One region of the Pantoea sp. B65 genome, then DNA from elsewhere that is predicted to be linked to it. Evidence: predicted binding sites of a transcription regulator. Region 1 holds the regulator's gene; each other region holds the start of a gene.
What was found. Region 1 encodes PhoB, which activates phosphate uptake and scavenging genes when phosphate is short. Its sites were predicted from a motif close to CTGTCATAAAACTGNCNNAT; they were not measured.
Positions count from the first base shown of each region.

Region 2: a site for PhoB is predicted at 2,056-2,075, ahead of rbsK (ribokinase). Genes of this name have one in related genera too.
Region 3: a site for PhoB is predicted at 2,643-2,662, ahead of pstS (phosphate ABC transporter substrate-binding protein PstS). Genes of this name have one in related genera too.

Region 1 is NZ_JAHXPU010000017.1:217,564-221,779, reverse strand. It holds gene phoR (phosphate regulon sensor histidine kinase PhoR) at 20-1,333, opposite strand; gene phoB (phosphate response regulator transcription factor PhoB) at 1,348-2,037, opposite strand; gene sbcD (exonuclease subunit SbcD) at 2,278-3,495, shown strand; gene JWF83_RS07950 (SbcC/MukB-like Walker B domain-containing protein) at 3,492-4,216, shown strand, end outside.
Region 2 is NZ_JAHXPU010000023.1:103,406-107,621, reverse strand. It holds gene fucP (L-fucose:H+ symporter permease) at 1-1,064, opposite strand, end outside; gene rbsK (ribokinase) at 1,079-1,993, opposite strand; gene deoC (deoxyribose-phosphate aldolase) at 2,185-2,865, shown strand; gene deoR (DNA-binding transcriptional repressor DeoR) at 2,881-3,645, shown strand; gene JWF83_RS10515 (2-hydroxyacid dehydrogenase) at 3,686-4,216, opposite strand, start outside.
Region 3 is NZ_JAHXPU010000015.1:33,056-37,271, forward strand. It holds gene glmU (bifunctional UDP-N-acetylglucosamine diphosphorylase/glucosamine-1-phosphate N-acetyltransferase GlmU) at 1-344, shown strand, start outside; gene glmS (glutamine--fructose-6-phosphate transaminase (isomerizing)) at 519-2,348, shown strand; gene pstS (phosphate ABC transporter substrate-binding protein PstS) at 2,768-3,808, shown strand; gene pstC (phosphate ABC transporter permease PstC) at 3,893-4,216, shown strand, end outside.

The DNA of each region.
Region 1 (4,216 bases):
GCTTTGCGCCTGTTAATGGTCAACGCGTAGCATTCTCCGGCAATTCCGCATGAACAATCAACCGTGGCGCCAGCGTAAAACTGAAGCAGGTCTGAATATCCGGAATACTGGTAATATCCAGCCGCGAATTATGGTGGCTTAACGCATGCTTGACGATCGCCAGCCCGAGGCCACTGCCGCCGGTGGAGCGGGAGCGCGCCTTATCCACGCGATAAAAACGCTCGGTAAGACGTGGGATATGCTCAGCGGCAATACCCGGCCCGTTATCTTTTACCGCAAAGTGCGCGCCGGTTTTATCGCGTAACCAGCTGATATCAATCCGGGTGCCGGATGGCGTATGGTTCACCGCGTTATACACCAGGTTAGAGATGGCGCTGCGCAGTTGATCATCGTTGCCAAACACCTGCAGATGCGGATCGGTATGAAAATGAATTTCATGACGTCCGTTACTCAGGGTTTCCGCTTCGCGCTGTACCAGCCGTAACATCATCGGCACATCGACTTTCTCCTGCAGATCAATCGCCGGAGCTGCCTCGATACGTGACAGAGTCAGTAGCTGTTTTACCAGACTGTCCATCCGTCGCGTCTGTTCCTGCATGGTGTGCAGCGCTTTGTTACGCGAGGGACCTTCCAACACCGCATCATTCATCATCTCCAGATAGCCCTGCAGCACGGTTAGCGGCGTGCGCAGCTCATGGCTGACGTTGGCGAAAAAGTTTCGCCGCGCCCCTTCCAGCTGATGCTTCTGGGTGACGTCACGCGCCACCAGCAACCACTGACCTTCGCTGTAAGGCATTACGCGGAACTCTAAATGACGATGATTATTCAGCACCAGGGTTAACGGCCGGGCAAAGTCGCGCTGACGCAGATAACGGGAAAACTCCGGATAACGCAGCAGGTTCAGGATATTTTGGCCATTATCTTCCGGCCAGCGCAGCCCGAGGTGTTGCTGCGCCAACCCGTTACACCAGAAAATATTGCCCTCTTCGGTGGTCAGCACTACCGCATCCGGCAACGATTCGGCGCCGCTGCGAAAACGTTTGATCAGGTTACCCAGCTCGCGCCGACGACGACGGTTACGCAGTTGCATTTGATAGAGGCCATAGAACAATGGCTCCCAGCTGGCGTGACCGGCAGGCGGCGTCATGGTGCGGTCGACCCACAGCCAGTGCGACAGGCGCAGTAAATTATAGAAGTGCCAGCCGAGCACGCCGAGCACTGACACTAACAGCCACCACGGCAAATAGCCGAACAGCAGACCCAGTATCAGTGCCGGCAGACAGGCCAGCAATAGTTCCAGCAGCAATCTCTTCCAGGAGAGGCGTTCCAGCACGGTTCAGACTCCGATCAAAAACGAGCGGAGAAACGATACCCCGTTCCGCGCACCGTTTGCACCATACGATCGTGGCCGGTGACTTCCAGCGCCTTACGCAAACGGCGGATGTGAACATCGACAGTGCGATCTTCAACATAAACATTGGTACCCCAGACGTGATTCAGCAGCTGTTCACGGCTGTAGACACGCTCAGGATGCGTCATAAAGAAATGCAGTAATTTATATTCGGTCGGCCCCATATCCAGCGGGGTGGTTTCAGCCATCACCCGGTGTGATGAGGGATCGAGGCTCAGCCCCTGCATCTCGATCACTTCTTCAACCGCCATTGGCGAGATACGGCGCATCACCGCTTTAATTCGCGCGACTAACTCTTTGGGCGAAAAAGGTTTGGTGATGTAATCATCCGCGCCCACTTCCAGCCCCCGCACCCGGTCTTCTTCTTCGCCGCGCGCGGTCAGCATCATCACCGGAATATCGCGCGTCATGGCTTCACGCTTCAGGTGTTTAATAAATTGAATGCCGCTGCCGCCTGGCAGCATCCAGTCAAGAAGGATCAGATCTGGCCACGGTTCGATCAGTAAATTTATCGCACTGTCATAATCTTCCGCTTCTATCGGTTGATAGTCATTTTGCTCAAGGACGAAACACAACATCTCACGAATTGGGGCTTCATCTTCGACTACCAGAATGCGCTTAGCCATTATTGCTCCTGCTGATGTGACCGGTTTGTCACTGGGGTTCGCGGCGCCATTATGCGTCAGTTTTATGACAGTTTTATGAAAAAAGCACGCCCCGGAATCCGGTTTGTCACACTTTTGTGAAACCAGATTTGGCAATTGCTCACCCGCTTTTCGGCCACTCTGTTTATAATCGCCCTCTCAGGTTACCGTTTGTATCCTGAATCATGTGAATTGCAGTATCACCGATATGCAGGGAGTTCTATGCGCATCATCCACACCGCGGACTGGCACCTCGGCCAGTTCTTCTACACTAAAAGCCGCGCGCCGGAACATCAGGCGTTTCTCGACTGGCTGATCCTGGCCGTAGAAGAACATCAAATCGATGCGGTCATTGTCGCCGGTGATATCTTTGATACCGGCTCACCGCCGAGCTATGCGCGTGAACTGTATAACCGTTTTATTGTGCAGCTACAGCGAACCGGCTGCCAGCTGGTCGTACTGGGCGGCAATCACGATTCGGTCGCCACGCTAAATGAATCGCGCGATCTGCTGGCCTGCCTGAATACCCGTGTCATCGCGGCCGCCAGTGAACAGATTGCCGACCAGGTATTGCTGCTAAACGATCGCCAGGGCAATCCGGCGGCGTTACTCTGCGCCATTCCCTTTTTACGCCCGCGCGATATCCTGCGCAGCCAGGCCGGACAATCAGGACGCGAGAAACAGCAAAGCCTGCAGGAAGCGATTAGCGAACACTATCAGCGCTGTTATCAGCAGGCGTTGCGCCAGCGCGAGGCGCTGGCGTTACCATTACCGATTATTGCTACCGGTCACCTTACCACGGTCGGCGTCAGCAAAAGTGACGCGGTACGTGATATCTATATTGGCACGCTGGATGCTTTTCCGGCGCAGGCGTTCCCTCCCGCCGACTATATTGCGCTGGGGCATATTCACCGCGCCCAGCGCGTTGCCGACAGCGAGCATATCCGCTATAGCGGCTCGCCAATCCCGCTGAGTTTCGATGAAACCGGTAAAGCGAAAAGCGTGTTCCTGGTCGAGTTTGCTGGCCAGCAACGGGTTCGGGTGGAGCCATTGCCAATCCCGCTATTTCAGCCAATGTGCATGATTAAAGGCACGCTGGCGCAGATCGAACAGCAACTGACACAATTCACCACGGCCAGCAGCAACGTCTGGCTGGATATTGAAATTGTCACCGAAGATTACCTTAACGATATTCAGCGGCGCATCCAGCAGCTGACCGACGACCTGCCGGTCGAGGTGGTACTACTGCGCCGCAGTCGTGAGCAGCGCGACAATGTTATCGCACGTCAGAATAACGAAACCCTGAATGAACTCAGTGTCGAAGAGGTTTTCAGCCGACGGCTGGCACAGGAAGAGAGCAGCGACACGCAGCGGCAACAGCGAATACAGCAGCTGTTTGCCACCACCCTGGATGCGGTTCGCAGCGAGGAACAGCAATGAAAATTTTAACGCTGCGCTTTAAAAATCTGAATTCGCTGAAAGGCGAATGGAAAATCGACTTTACCGCCGAGCCCTTTGCCAGCAACGGTCTGTTTGCCATCACCGGCCCGACCGGCGCCGGTAAAACCACTCTGCTGGATGCCATCTGCCTGGCGCTGTATCACCAGACGTCACGCCTCGGCGGCATCAGCCAGTCGCAGAATGATTTGATTACCCGCGATACCGCCGAATGTCTGGCTGAAGTCGAATTTGAAGTGAAAGGCGTCGCCTGGCGCGCATTCTGGAGCCAGAATCGTGCGCGTGGCGCGCTGGATGGCAATCTGCAGGCGCCGCGCGTCGAGCTGGCGCGTTGCGCCGATAACAGCATTGTCGCCGATAAGGTCAACGACAAGCTGAAGATGACCGAAACCCTTACCGGCCTCGATTTTAATCGTTTTACCAAATCGATGATGCTGTCGCAGGGTCAGTTCGCCGCCTTCCTCAATGCTAAAGCCAGTGAACGGGCAGAGCTGCTGGAAGAGCTGACCGGCACCGAAATCTATGGTCGCCTCTCGGTGGAGGTATTCGAACGCCATAAAAGTACGCGTATCGCGCTGGATAATTTGCGCGCGCAGGCTTCCGGCATGGCGCTGTTGGATGAAGAGGCGCGCCAGGCACTGCAACAGCAGCTGGATCAACTGATTTCGCAGGAGCAAGTACTCACTCAGTCACTGAACGGCTT
Region 2 (4,216 bases), on a different contig from region 1:
CAGCAGGGTCCGAACAGCACGCTGACAAACACCGCGGCATACACGGCGGTAAAGTTAGGCACCAGCATCACATAGGCCAGCGTCGCCACGCCGATTGCCGAATAGGCGATCAACACTTTCTCGGCACGAAAGCGCGTCATCAGGAAGTTGGCGACAAACTTGCCGATAAAGAAACAGATAAAGCTATAGATCATAAAGTTTGAGGCGTGACGCTCATTGGCGGCGCCCAGATTCAGCGCCAGACGAATGGTGAATGACCATACCGCCACCTGCATGCCGACGTACAGGAACTGCGTCACAATCCCGCGTTTGAAATGGCGATTCTTCGCCAGGTAACGAAAGGTCTGCGCCAGCGTCGGCAGCGTCTTGCCGCCACTTTCTGGCTTGCAGCGCGGGTAACGGGTCAGCAGAAACAGAATCATTACCACCACCAGCACCATAACCAGATATTTATACGGCTCCAGCGTATGCTCCAGCATGGTCAGGCGAAACTGGTGAATCTGTTCGGCATTCATCGTCGCCATCTGGCTCTGCAGACTATCTCCCTCCTGGAATACCAGATATTTCCCCAGCACAATTCCCATCAGCGCCCCCACCGGATAGAAGGTCTGGCTGATATTCAGCCGTAGTGTGGCGTGGTGGCGATGGCCAATCATCGAACTGTAGGTATTGGCAGCGGTTTCAAGAAAACTCAGACCAATGGCGATAGCGAAAATCGCCGCGAGGAACATGGTATAGGTCGCCATATGCGACGCCGGATAAAACATAATGCAGCCGGCGATATACAGCGCCAGTCCGGTCAGAATGGCAATTTTATAGCTGGAGCTGCGGATCACCAGCGATGCCGGAATGGCAATCAGAAAGTAGCCGCCGTAGAAGGCACTCTGCACCAGCGCGCTGGCAAAATCACTCAGCGCAAAGACGCTCTTAAACTGGGTGATCAGGATGTCATTCAGGCTGGCGGCGCAGCCCCACAGCGGGAACAGGCAGGACAACAAAATAAACTGAAACAGCGGCGTTTTATTCAGATAACCATCGGATTGCTGAACAATATTCTGATGCATACAAGGATCCTCACTCAGGCGTTGAGAAAACGTTGGAAGGTGACGGCATCGGGATAAGAACGCTGGGTTCCACGCCCGGTAACGCTACAGGCGGCGAAGGCCGAAGCGAGTTGCATCGCCTGTTTGATATCGCCGTTCTGCACCAGAAAGTGCGCAAAGCAGCCGATAAAAGCATCGCCCGCGCCGCTGGTATCGACGGCTTGTACTGTGGTCGGGCTGACACGATGTACGCTGTCACCCTGCATCCATACCGAACCACGACTTCCGAGGGTAATAATCAGGTTTTTCAGACCACGGCGCAGCAGCGTCTGTCCGGCACGCAGCACCTCCTGCTCCGTCGCCACCGGCATACCGGTCAGGATCTCCAGCTCAGTTTCATTAGGCATAAAGAAATCACAGCGGCAGGCGTAGTCGATATCCAGCTCTGCTACCGCCGGCGCCGGGTTGAGGATCACCCGAATACCGTGCCGGCTGGCAAAATCAATGGCGTGATACACCGTCGGGAGCGGGATCTCCAGTTGCAGGATCATCAGCTGGCACTGCTTCAGCGGCTGCTCCGCCGCATCAATATCCGCCGGCAACAGCTGATTGTTGGCCCCTTTAATAATCAAAATGCGGTTCTGCGACTGGTCATCAACAAAGATCGGCGCCACCCCGCTGGATACCCCCGGCGCGATGGTGACGTGGCGGGTGTCGATGCCAAACGCCTGCAGGTTATTAACGGTATTTTCAGCAAACAGGTCTGCGCCCACTTTGCTGACCATCATTACGCTGGCCCCAAGCTTAGCGGCCGCCACCGCCTGATTGGCGCCTTTACCGCCACAGCCAATAGCAAAGTCAGGGGCTTCCAGCGTTTCACCGGCTTTTGGCATCACATTGGTGTAGGTGATTAAATCCACCATATTCGAACCGATGACGGCAATATCCATAACATTCTCCCGTGGGTAATTTGCCAACATTAAATGTTGTTAAAATAACAATAACAATCCTGTAATGTTATTTTTGTGACAACCATCTCAGCTGAAGATAACCGTTCAGCCGGAGCAAAAAGAGGTTTGACAAGCTATAATTAATGTTATTATTTTAACAAAAACCCTATCCCTTATCTGCGGAGTATCTTATGACCACTGCCAGCCGTGACTATGCTGCCTATATCGACCACACCCTGTTAGCCGCCGATGCCACGCAGGCGCAAATCATTACCCTGTGTCAGGAAGCGCTGACCTGGCATTTCTGTGCGGTATGCGTTAACTCAGGCTATGTGCCACTGGTCGCCGAACAGCTGCGCGGCAGCAGCGTAAAAGTGTGTTCAGTGATTGGTTTCCCGCTGGGCGCCGGTTTAACCGCCAGTAAAGCGTTTGAAGCGCAGGCCGCTATCGCAGCCGGTGCGCAGGAGATCGACATGGTGATTAATGTCGGCTGGCTGAAAAGTGGTGAGATTGCGGCGGTGACTGCCGATATCCGCGCAGTGCGTGAGGTTTGCGGGGCGATCCCATTAAAGGTAATATTGGAAACCTGCCTGCTTAACGATGCGCAAATCATTAAAATCTGTGAGATTTGTCGTGAGCTGAAGGTTGCGTTTGTGAAAACCTCTACCGGTTTTAGCAGCGGCGGCGCGCGCGAAGAGCATGTGCGTTTAATGCAGCAAACCGTCGGCGCTGGCGTGGCGGTAAAAGCCTCCGGCGCGGTGCGCGATCGCCAGACGGCGGAAGCGATGATCGCGGCGGGCGCCAGCCGTATTGGCACCAGTTCAGGTGTGGCGATCGTGTCTGGCAATACCCCATCTGGCCAGGGATATTAATTAAAGGAAGTCACCATGGAAACCCGGCGCGACGAGCGCGTGAATAAACTGGCGCAGGCACTCAAGCGCATCGACAAGATCCATCTGAAAGATGCCGCCCAGCTGCTGGGGGTCTCGGAAATGACTATTCGTCGCGATTTAAATGAGCAACCCTCAGCGGTAGTGTTGCTCGGCGGCTATATTGTCAGCGATCCGCGCAACAGCCATGGTCACTACTTTGTTTCCGATCAGCAGTCGCAAAACGTCGGCAAGAAGCAGCAGCTGGCACAGCTGGCGGCAGCGCTGATTAACGCTAACGATACGGTGTTTTTTGATTGCGGCACCACTATCCCGTATGTGATTGATGCCATTGATGATCAACTGCCTTTTACCGCTATCTGCTGTGCGATGAACACCTTTCTGGCACTGAAAGAGAAACCGGGCTGTCATGTGATCCTCAGCGGCGGCGAATTCCATCCGGATAACGCCATCTTTACCCCGCTGGGGCAAAATCATGTGCTGGATGAACTCTGTCCGTCACTGGCGTTTATCTCGGCGGCCGGGATTGATCTGAACCAGGGTGCCACCTGCTACAATATCAATGAGTTGCAGATGAAACATCATGCATTGCAGCGTGCCCAGCGCAAAATTTTGCTGGCCGACAGCAGTAAGTTTGGCAAAGTGTTGCCCGCCCGTATCGGCGAGCTGGATCTGTTTGATACGCTGATCAGCGACAGCGCGCCGCCGAAGGCACTGGCGCAAAAGCTGAAACAGGCAGAGGTGCAGGTCATAACCCTGTAAAACGCTATTGCAGGGAGCCATTAATGGCTCCCGCCGTATTTTACGCCCAGCGATGCAGGATCTCTTCGCCATCGCGTAAGCGCCGGATATTGTCACAAACCCCCGCCACATTACCGTTAAGGGAAATATCGGTCACCCCGCCAATATGCGGCGTGGCAATCACGTTGTAGCTGAAAATATCATCCTGCGGATCGGGTGGCTCCTGCCAGAAGACATCCAGCCCGGCTCCGGCAAGATGTCCACACTCCAGTGCGGCGATCAGCGCCGCTTTCTCAATCAATCCGCCCCGGCCTAAGTTAATCAGAAAGCTGCCTGCCTTCATTTGCGCCAGCGCGTTGACATCAATAATATCCCGGGTCAGCGCATTGTCCGGCAGGCTTAAAATGACAAAATCAGCTTCCGCCAGCAGTTGCGGCAGTTGCTCCATAGTACCTAACCAGCTGAGCTGATGCTGTGCCGCAAAAGCCGGATCGGCTTCCCGTTTCACGCCGATCAGCCTCATACCGAATGCCGCCAGCCGTTTGGCTAACGCTTTGCCAATCCCGCCAACGCCAACCAGTCCGACGGTTTT
Region 3 (4,216 bases), on a different contig from region 1:
ATGTCGGCAACTTTGTTGAGTTGAAAAAGGCGCGTCTGGGTAAAGGTTCCAAAGCCGGCCATCTCAGCTATCTCGGCGACGCAGAGATCGGCGCCGGCGTGAACATTGGCGCCGGCACCATTACCTGCAACTATGATGGCGCGAATAAATTTAAAACCATCATTGGCGATAACGTCTTTGTTGGTTCTGATACCCAGCTGGTGGCGCCGGTAACGGTGGCCAGCGGCGCCACTATCGCTGCCGGAACCACGGTGATGAAAGATATCACCGCCGCCGATCTGGTCTATAACCGTAAACAGCAGATCCAAAAGTCAGGCTGGCAGCGTCCGGCGAAAAAGAAATAAAAAGCAGTAGGGGCGGCATTTATGCCGTCCGTTAGTTAAAAAAATAATACTCCCCACTCTACAAGGCTCGGGGAATCCGCAGGTTCGATGCGCAAGCACGTAAATCTCAGCGGAAAATCAGGTCACAAGACAACGAAAATGGTGCTGAAACACCATTTAGTCAGGAAAATAATTATGTGTGGAATTGTTGGTGCAGTGGCGCAACGTGATATCGCAGAAATTCTTCTCGAAGGTCTGCGTCGTCTTGAATATCGTGGTTATGACTCCGCCGGTCTGGCTGTGGTGGATCAGCAGGGCAAGGTAACGCGTCTGCGCCGCCTTGGTAAAGTGCAGAAGCTGGCCGAAGCCGCTGAGGAGACTCAGCTGACGGGCGGTACTGGTATTGCGCATACCCGCTGGGCGACCCACGGTGAACCTTCCGAAGCGAATGCACACCCTCATATCTCTGAACATATCATCATCGTCCATAACGGCATTATTGAGAACCATGAGCCGCTGCGTGCGCTATTGATTGAACGTGGCTACCACTTTGCCTCAGAAACCGACACCGAAGTGGTGGCGCATCTGGTGCACTGGGAACAGCAACAGGGTGGTTCATTGCGTGAAGTGGTATTGCGTGTGATCCCACAGTTGCGTGGCGCCTACGGCATGGTGATTATGGATAGTCGCGACCCATCGCGCGTGATAGCCGCACGTTCCGGCAGTCCGCTGGTGATTGGTCGTGGCGTGGGTGAAAACTTTATTGCTTCTGACCAGCTGGCGCTGTTGCCGGTTACCCGCCGCTTTATCTACCTGGAAGAGGGCGATATTGCTGAGATTACCCGGCGCGATGTCACTATCGTCGACCGTAACGGCAACGATGTACAGCGTGCGGAAATTGAATCTAAGGTGCAGTATGACGCCGGTGATAAAGGTATCTATCGCCACTACATGCAGAAAGAGATTTACGAACAACCGATGGCGATTAAAAACACCTTAGCCGGTCGTTTTAGCCATGGTGAAGTCGATCTCTCCGAGCTCGGCGCCAGCGCTAATACTCTGCTGAGTCAGGTTGAGCATATTCAGATTGTTGCCTGCGGCACCTCGTATAACTCCGGTATGGTTTCACGTTACTGGTTTGAAGCGCTGGCCAATGTGCCATGCGACGTCGAGATCGCTTCTGAATTCCGCTATCGCCAATCTGCGGTGCGTAAAAACAGCCTGCTGATCACCCTGTCGCAATCCGGTGAAACCGCCGATACGCTGGCCGCATTGCGCCTGTCGAAAGAGCTGGGTTACCTCGGATCGCTGGCAATCTGCAATGTGGCCGGCTCCTCGCTGGTGCGTGAATCTGACCTGGCGCTGATGACCAAAGCCGGTACTGAAATTGGCGTGGCATCCACCAAAGCCTTTACCACCCAGCTGACCGTGTTACTGATGCTGGTGGCGAAGATTGGCCGCCTGAAAGGCGCCGATGCGCAAATCGAACATGATATCGTGCATGGCCTGCAGGCATTGCCAAGCCGTATTGAGCAGATGCTGTCCCAGGACAAGCTGATTGAAGCGCTGGCAGAAGATTTCTCCGACAAACATCATGCGCTATTCCTTGGCCGTGGCGATCAATATCCGATTGCGATGGAAGGTGCGCTGAAGCTGAAAGAGATCTCCTATATTCACGCCGAAGCTTACGCCGCCGGTGAACTGAAGCACGGTCCGCTGGCGCTGATTGATGCGGATATGCCGGTGATTGTGGTGGCGCCGAATAATGAACTGCTGGAAAAACTGAAATCAAACATCGAAGAAGTGCGCGCACGCGGCGGTTTACTGTATGTGTTTGCCGATCAGGATGCTGGTTTTAGTGACAGCGAAGGGATGCGCATTATCCCTCTGCCACACGTTGAAGATATGATTGCCCCAATCTTCTACACCGTACCGTTGCAGCTGCTGTCGTATCATGTGGCGCTGATTAAAGGCACTGATGTCGATCAGCCGCGTAACCTGGCGAAATCGGTTACCGTCGAATAATCTGACGACAGTTCAGGATTAATCAGCAAGGCCCGGTAGCCAATACCGGGCTTTTTTTATGGGCGCAATACCCCCTTTGCGGGAAAATCACTGAGCTGTTTCCGGGGATTTTTCATCGCGAAAAAACCAACAAGTAGAAATAAATCACAACAATAACCATCAGATGTGATCCACATTGTAATAACCAACCGCGGCTGGTGGGACCCTGTTTCAGGGCCTGAGGGTAACGCTGATGCCGGGGCTGGCGCTCTGCGCTATCGGCTGCGGGCCGGCAGATTTTTTATTAGCTGCTGGATGTCACAAAACTGTCATATTTCGTACATTTTACTGTCACCAAACTGTCCTATTTTGCCTCCAGCAGCAATGATTAATCTTATTAAAACGGCATTGAGCCTGACTTTTACTCCCCCGGAGGGAATATGACACTGATGCATAGCACCTTAGCTCGAATCGTCGCAGCAACCGTATCTTTGAGCGCGGCTTCTGCCATGGCAGCGGCAAGCCTGACTGGCGCGGGCGCGACCTTCCCGGCGCCGGTGTATGCCAAGTGGGCGGATACTTATCAGAAAGAAACTGGTAATAAGATCAACTACCAGGGTATCGGCTCATCAGGTGGCGTAAAACAGATTATTGCAAAAACCGTTGATTTCGGCGCATCTGATGCTCCGCTGACTGACGATAAATTAAATGCCGACGGCCTGTTTCAGTTTCCGACGGTGATTGGCGGTGTGGTGCTGGCGGTTAATATCCCTGGCCTGAAGTCTGGCGAGCTGGTGCTGGACGGTAAGACCCTCGGCGATATCTACCTCGGTAACATTAAAAAGTGGAACGATGCAGCCATCGTGAAGCTGAACCCGGGCGTAAAATTGCCGGAAACCAATATCGCCGTGGTGCGTCGTGCTGACGGCTCTGGCACCTCATTCGTCTTTACCAGCTACCTGGCGAAAGTAAACGAAGAGTGGAAATCGAAGATTGGCGCCGGCTCCACAGTAAACTGGCCAACCGGTCTCGGTGGTAAAGGCAACGATGGTATCGCCGCCTTTGTTCAGCGTCTGCCTGGGGCGATTGGTTACGTTGAGTATGCCTACGCTAAACAGAACAACCTGACTTATACCAAGCTGGTCGATGCGGCTGGTAAGCCTGTCAGCCCGAGCGAAGAGAGTTTCAGTAATGCGGCGAAAGGCGCGGACTGGAATAAAACCTTTGCTCAGGATCTGACTAACCAGAAAGGCAGCAACGTCTGGCCAATCACCTCTACTACCTTCATTCTGATGCATAAAACTCAGGAAAAACCTGAGCAGGCTGCTGCGGTACTGAAGTTCTTTGACTGGGCGTATAAAGACGGTGCCAAAGAAGCTAACGCACTGGATTACGCGACACTGCCGAAAGAAGTGACCGATCAGATTCGTGCAGCATGGAAAACCAATATCAAAGACAGCTCCGGTAAAGCGCTGTACTAAGACTCAGTGCAGGACCGAAGGGATTCGGTCCGTCACACAGGGCGGCGCTTTTGCCGCCATTTCCATCTTAACGTCGAGAATTCTATGGCTGCGACCAAGCCGACATTTAAGGCCCCGGGTAAACAGGGCGATATCCTCTTCGGTGCACTGGTAAAACTGGCTGCGCTGATTGTGCTATTTCTGTTGGGCGGTATTATCGTCTCGCTGGTTATTGCCTCATGGCCAAGCATCGAGAAATTCGGTTTTGCCTTCCTGTGGACTAAAGAGTGGGATGCGCCTAACGAGAACTTTGGTGCGCTGGTACCGATTTACGGCACCCTGGTCACCTCGATTATCGCCCTGCTGATCGCCGTACCGGTAAGCTTCGGCATCGCTCTGTTCCTTACCGAACTGGCGCCAGGCTGGCTA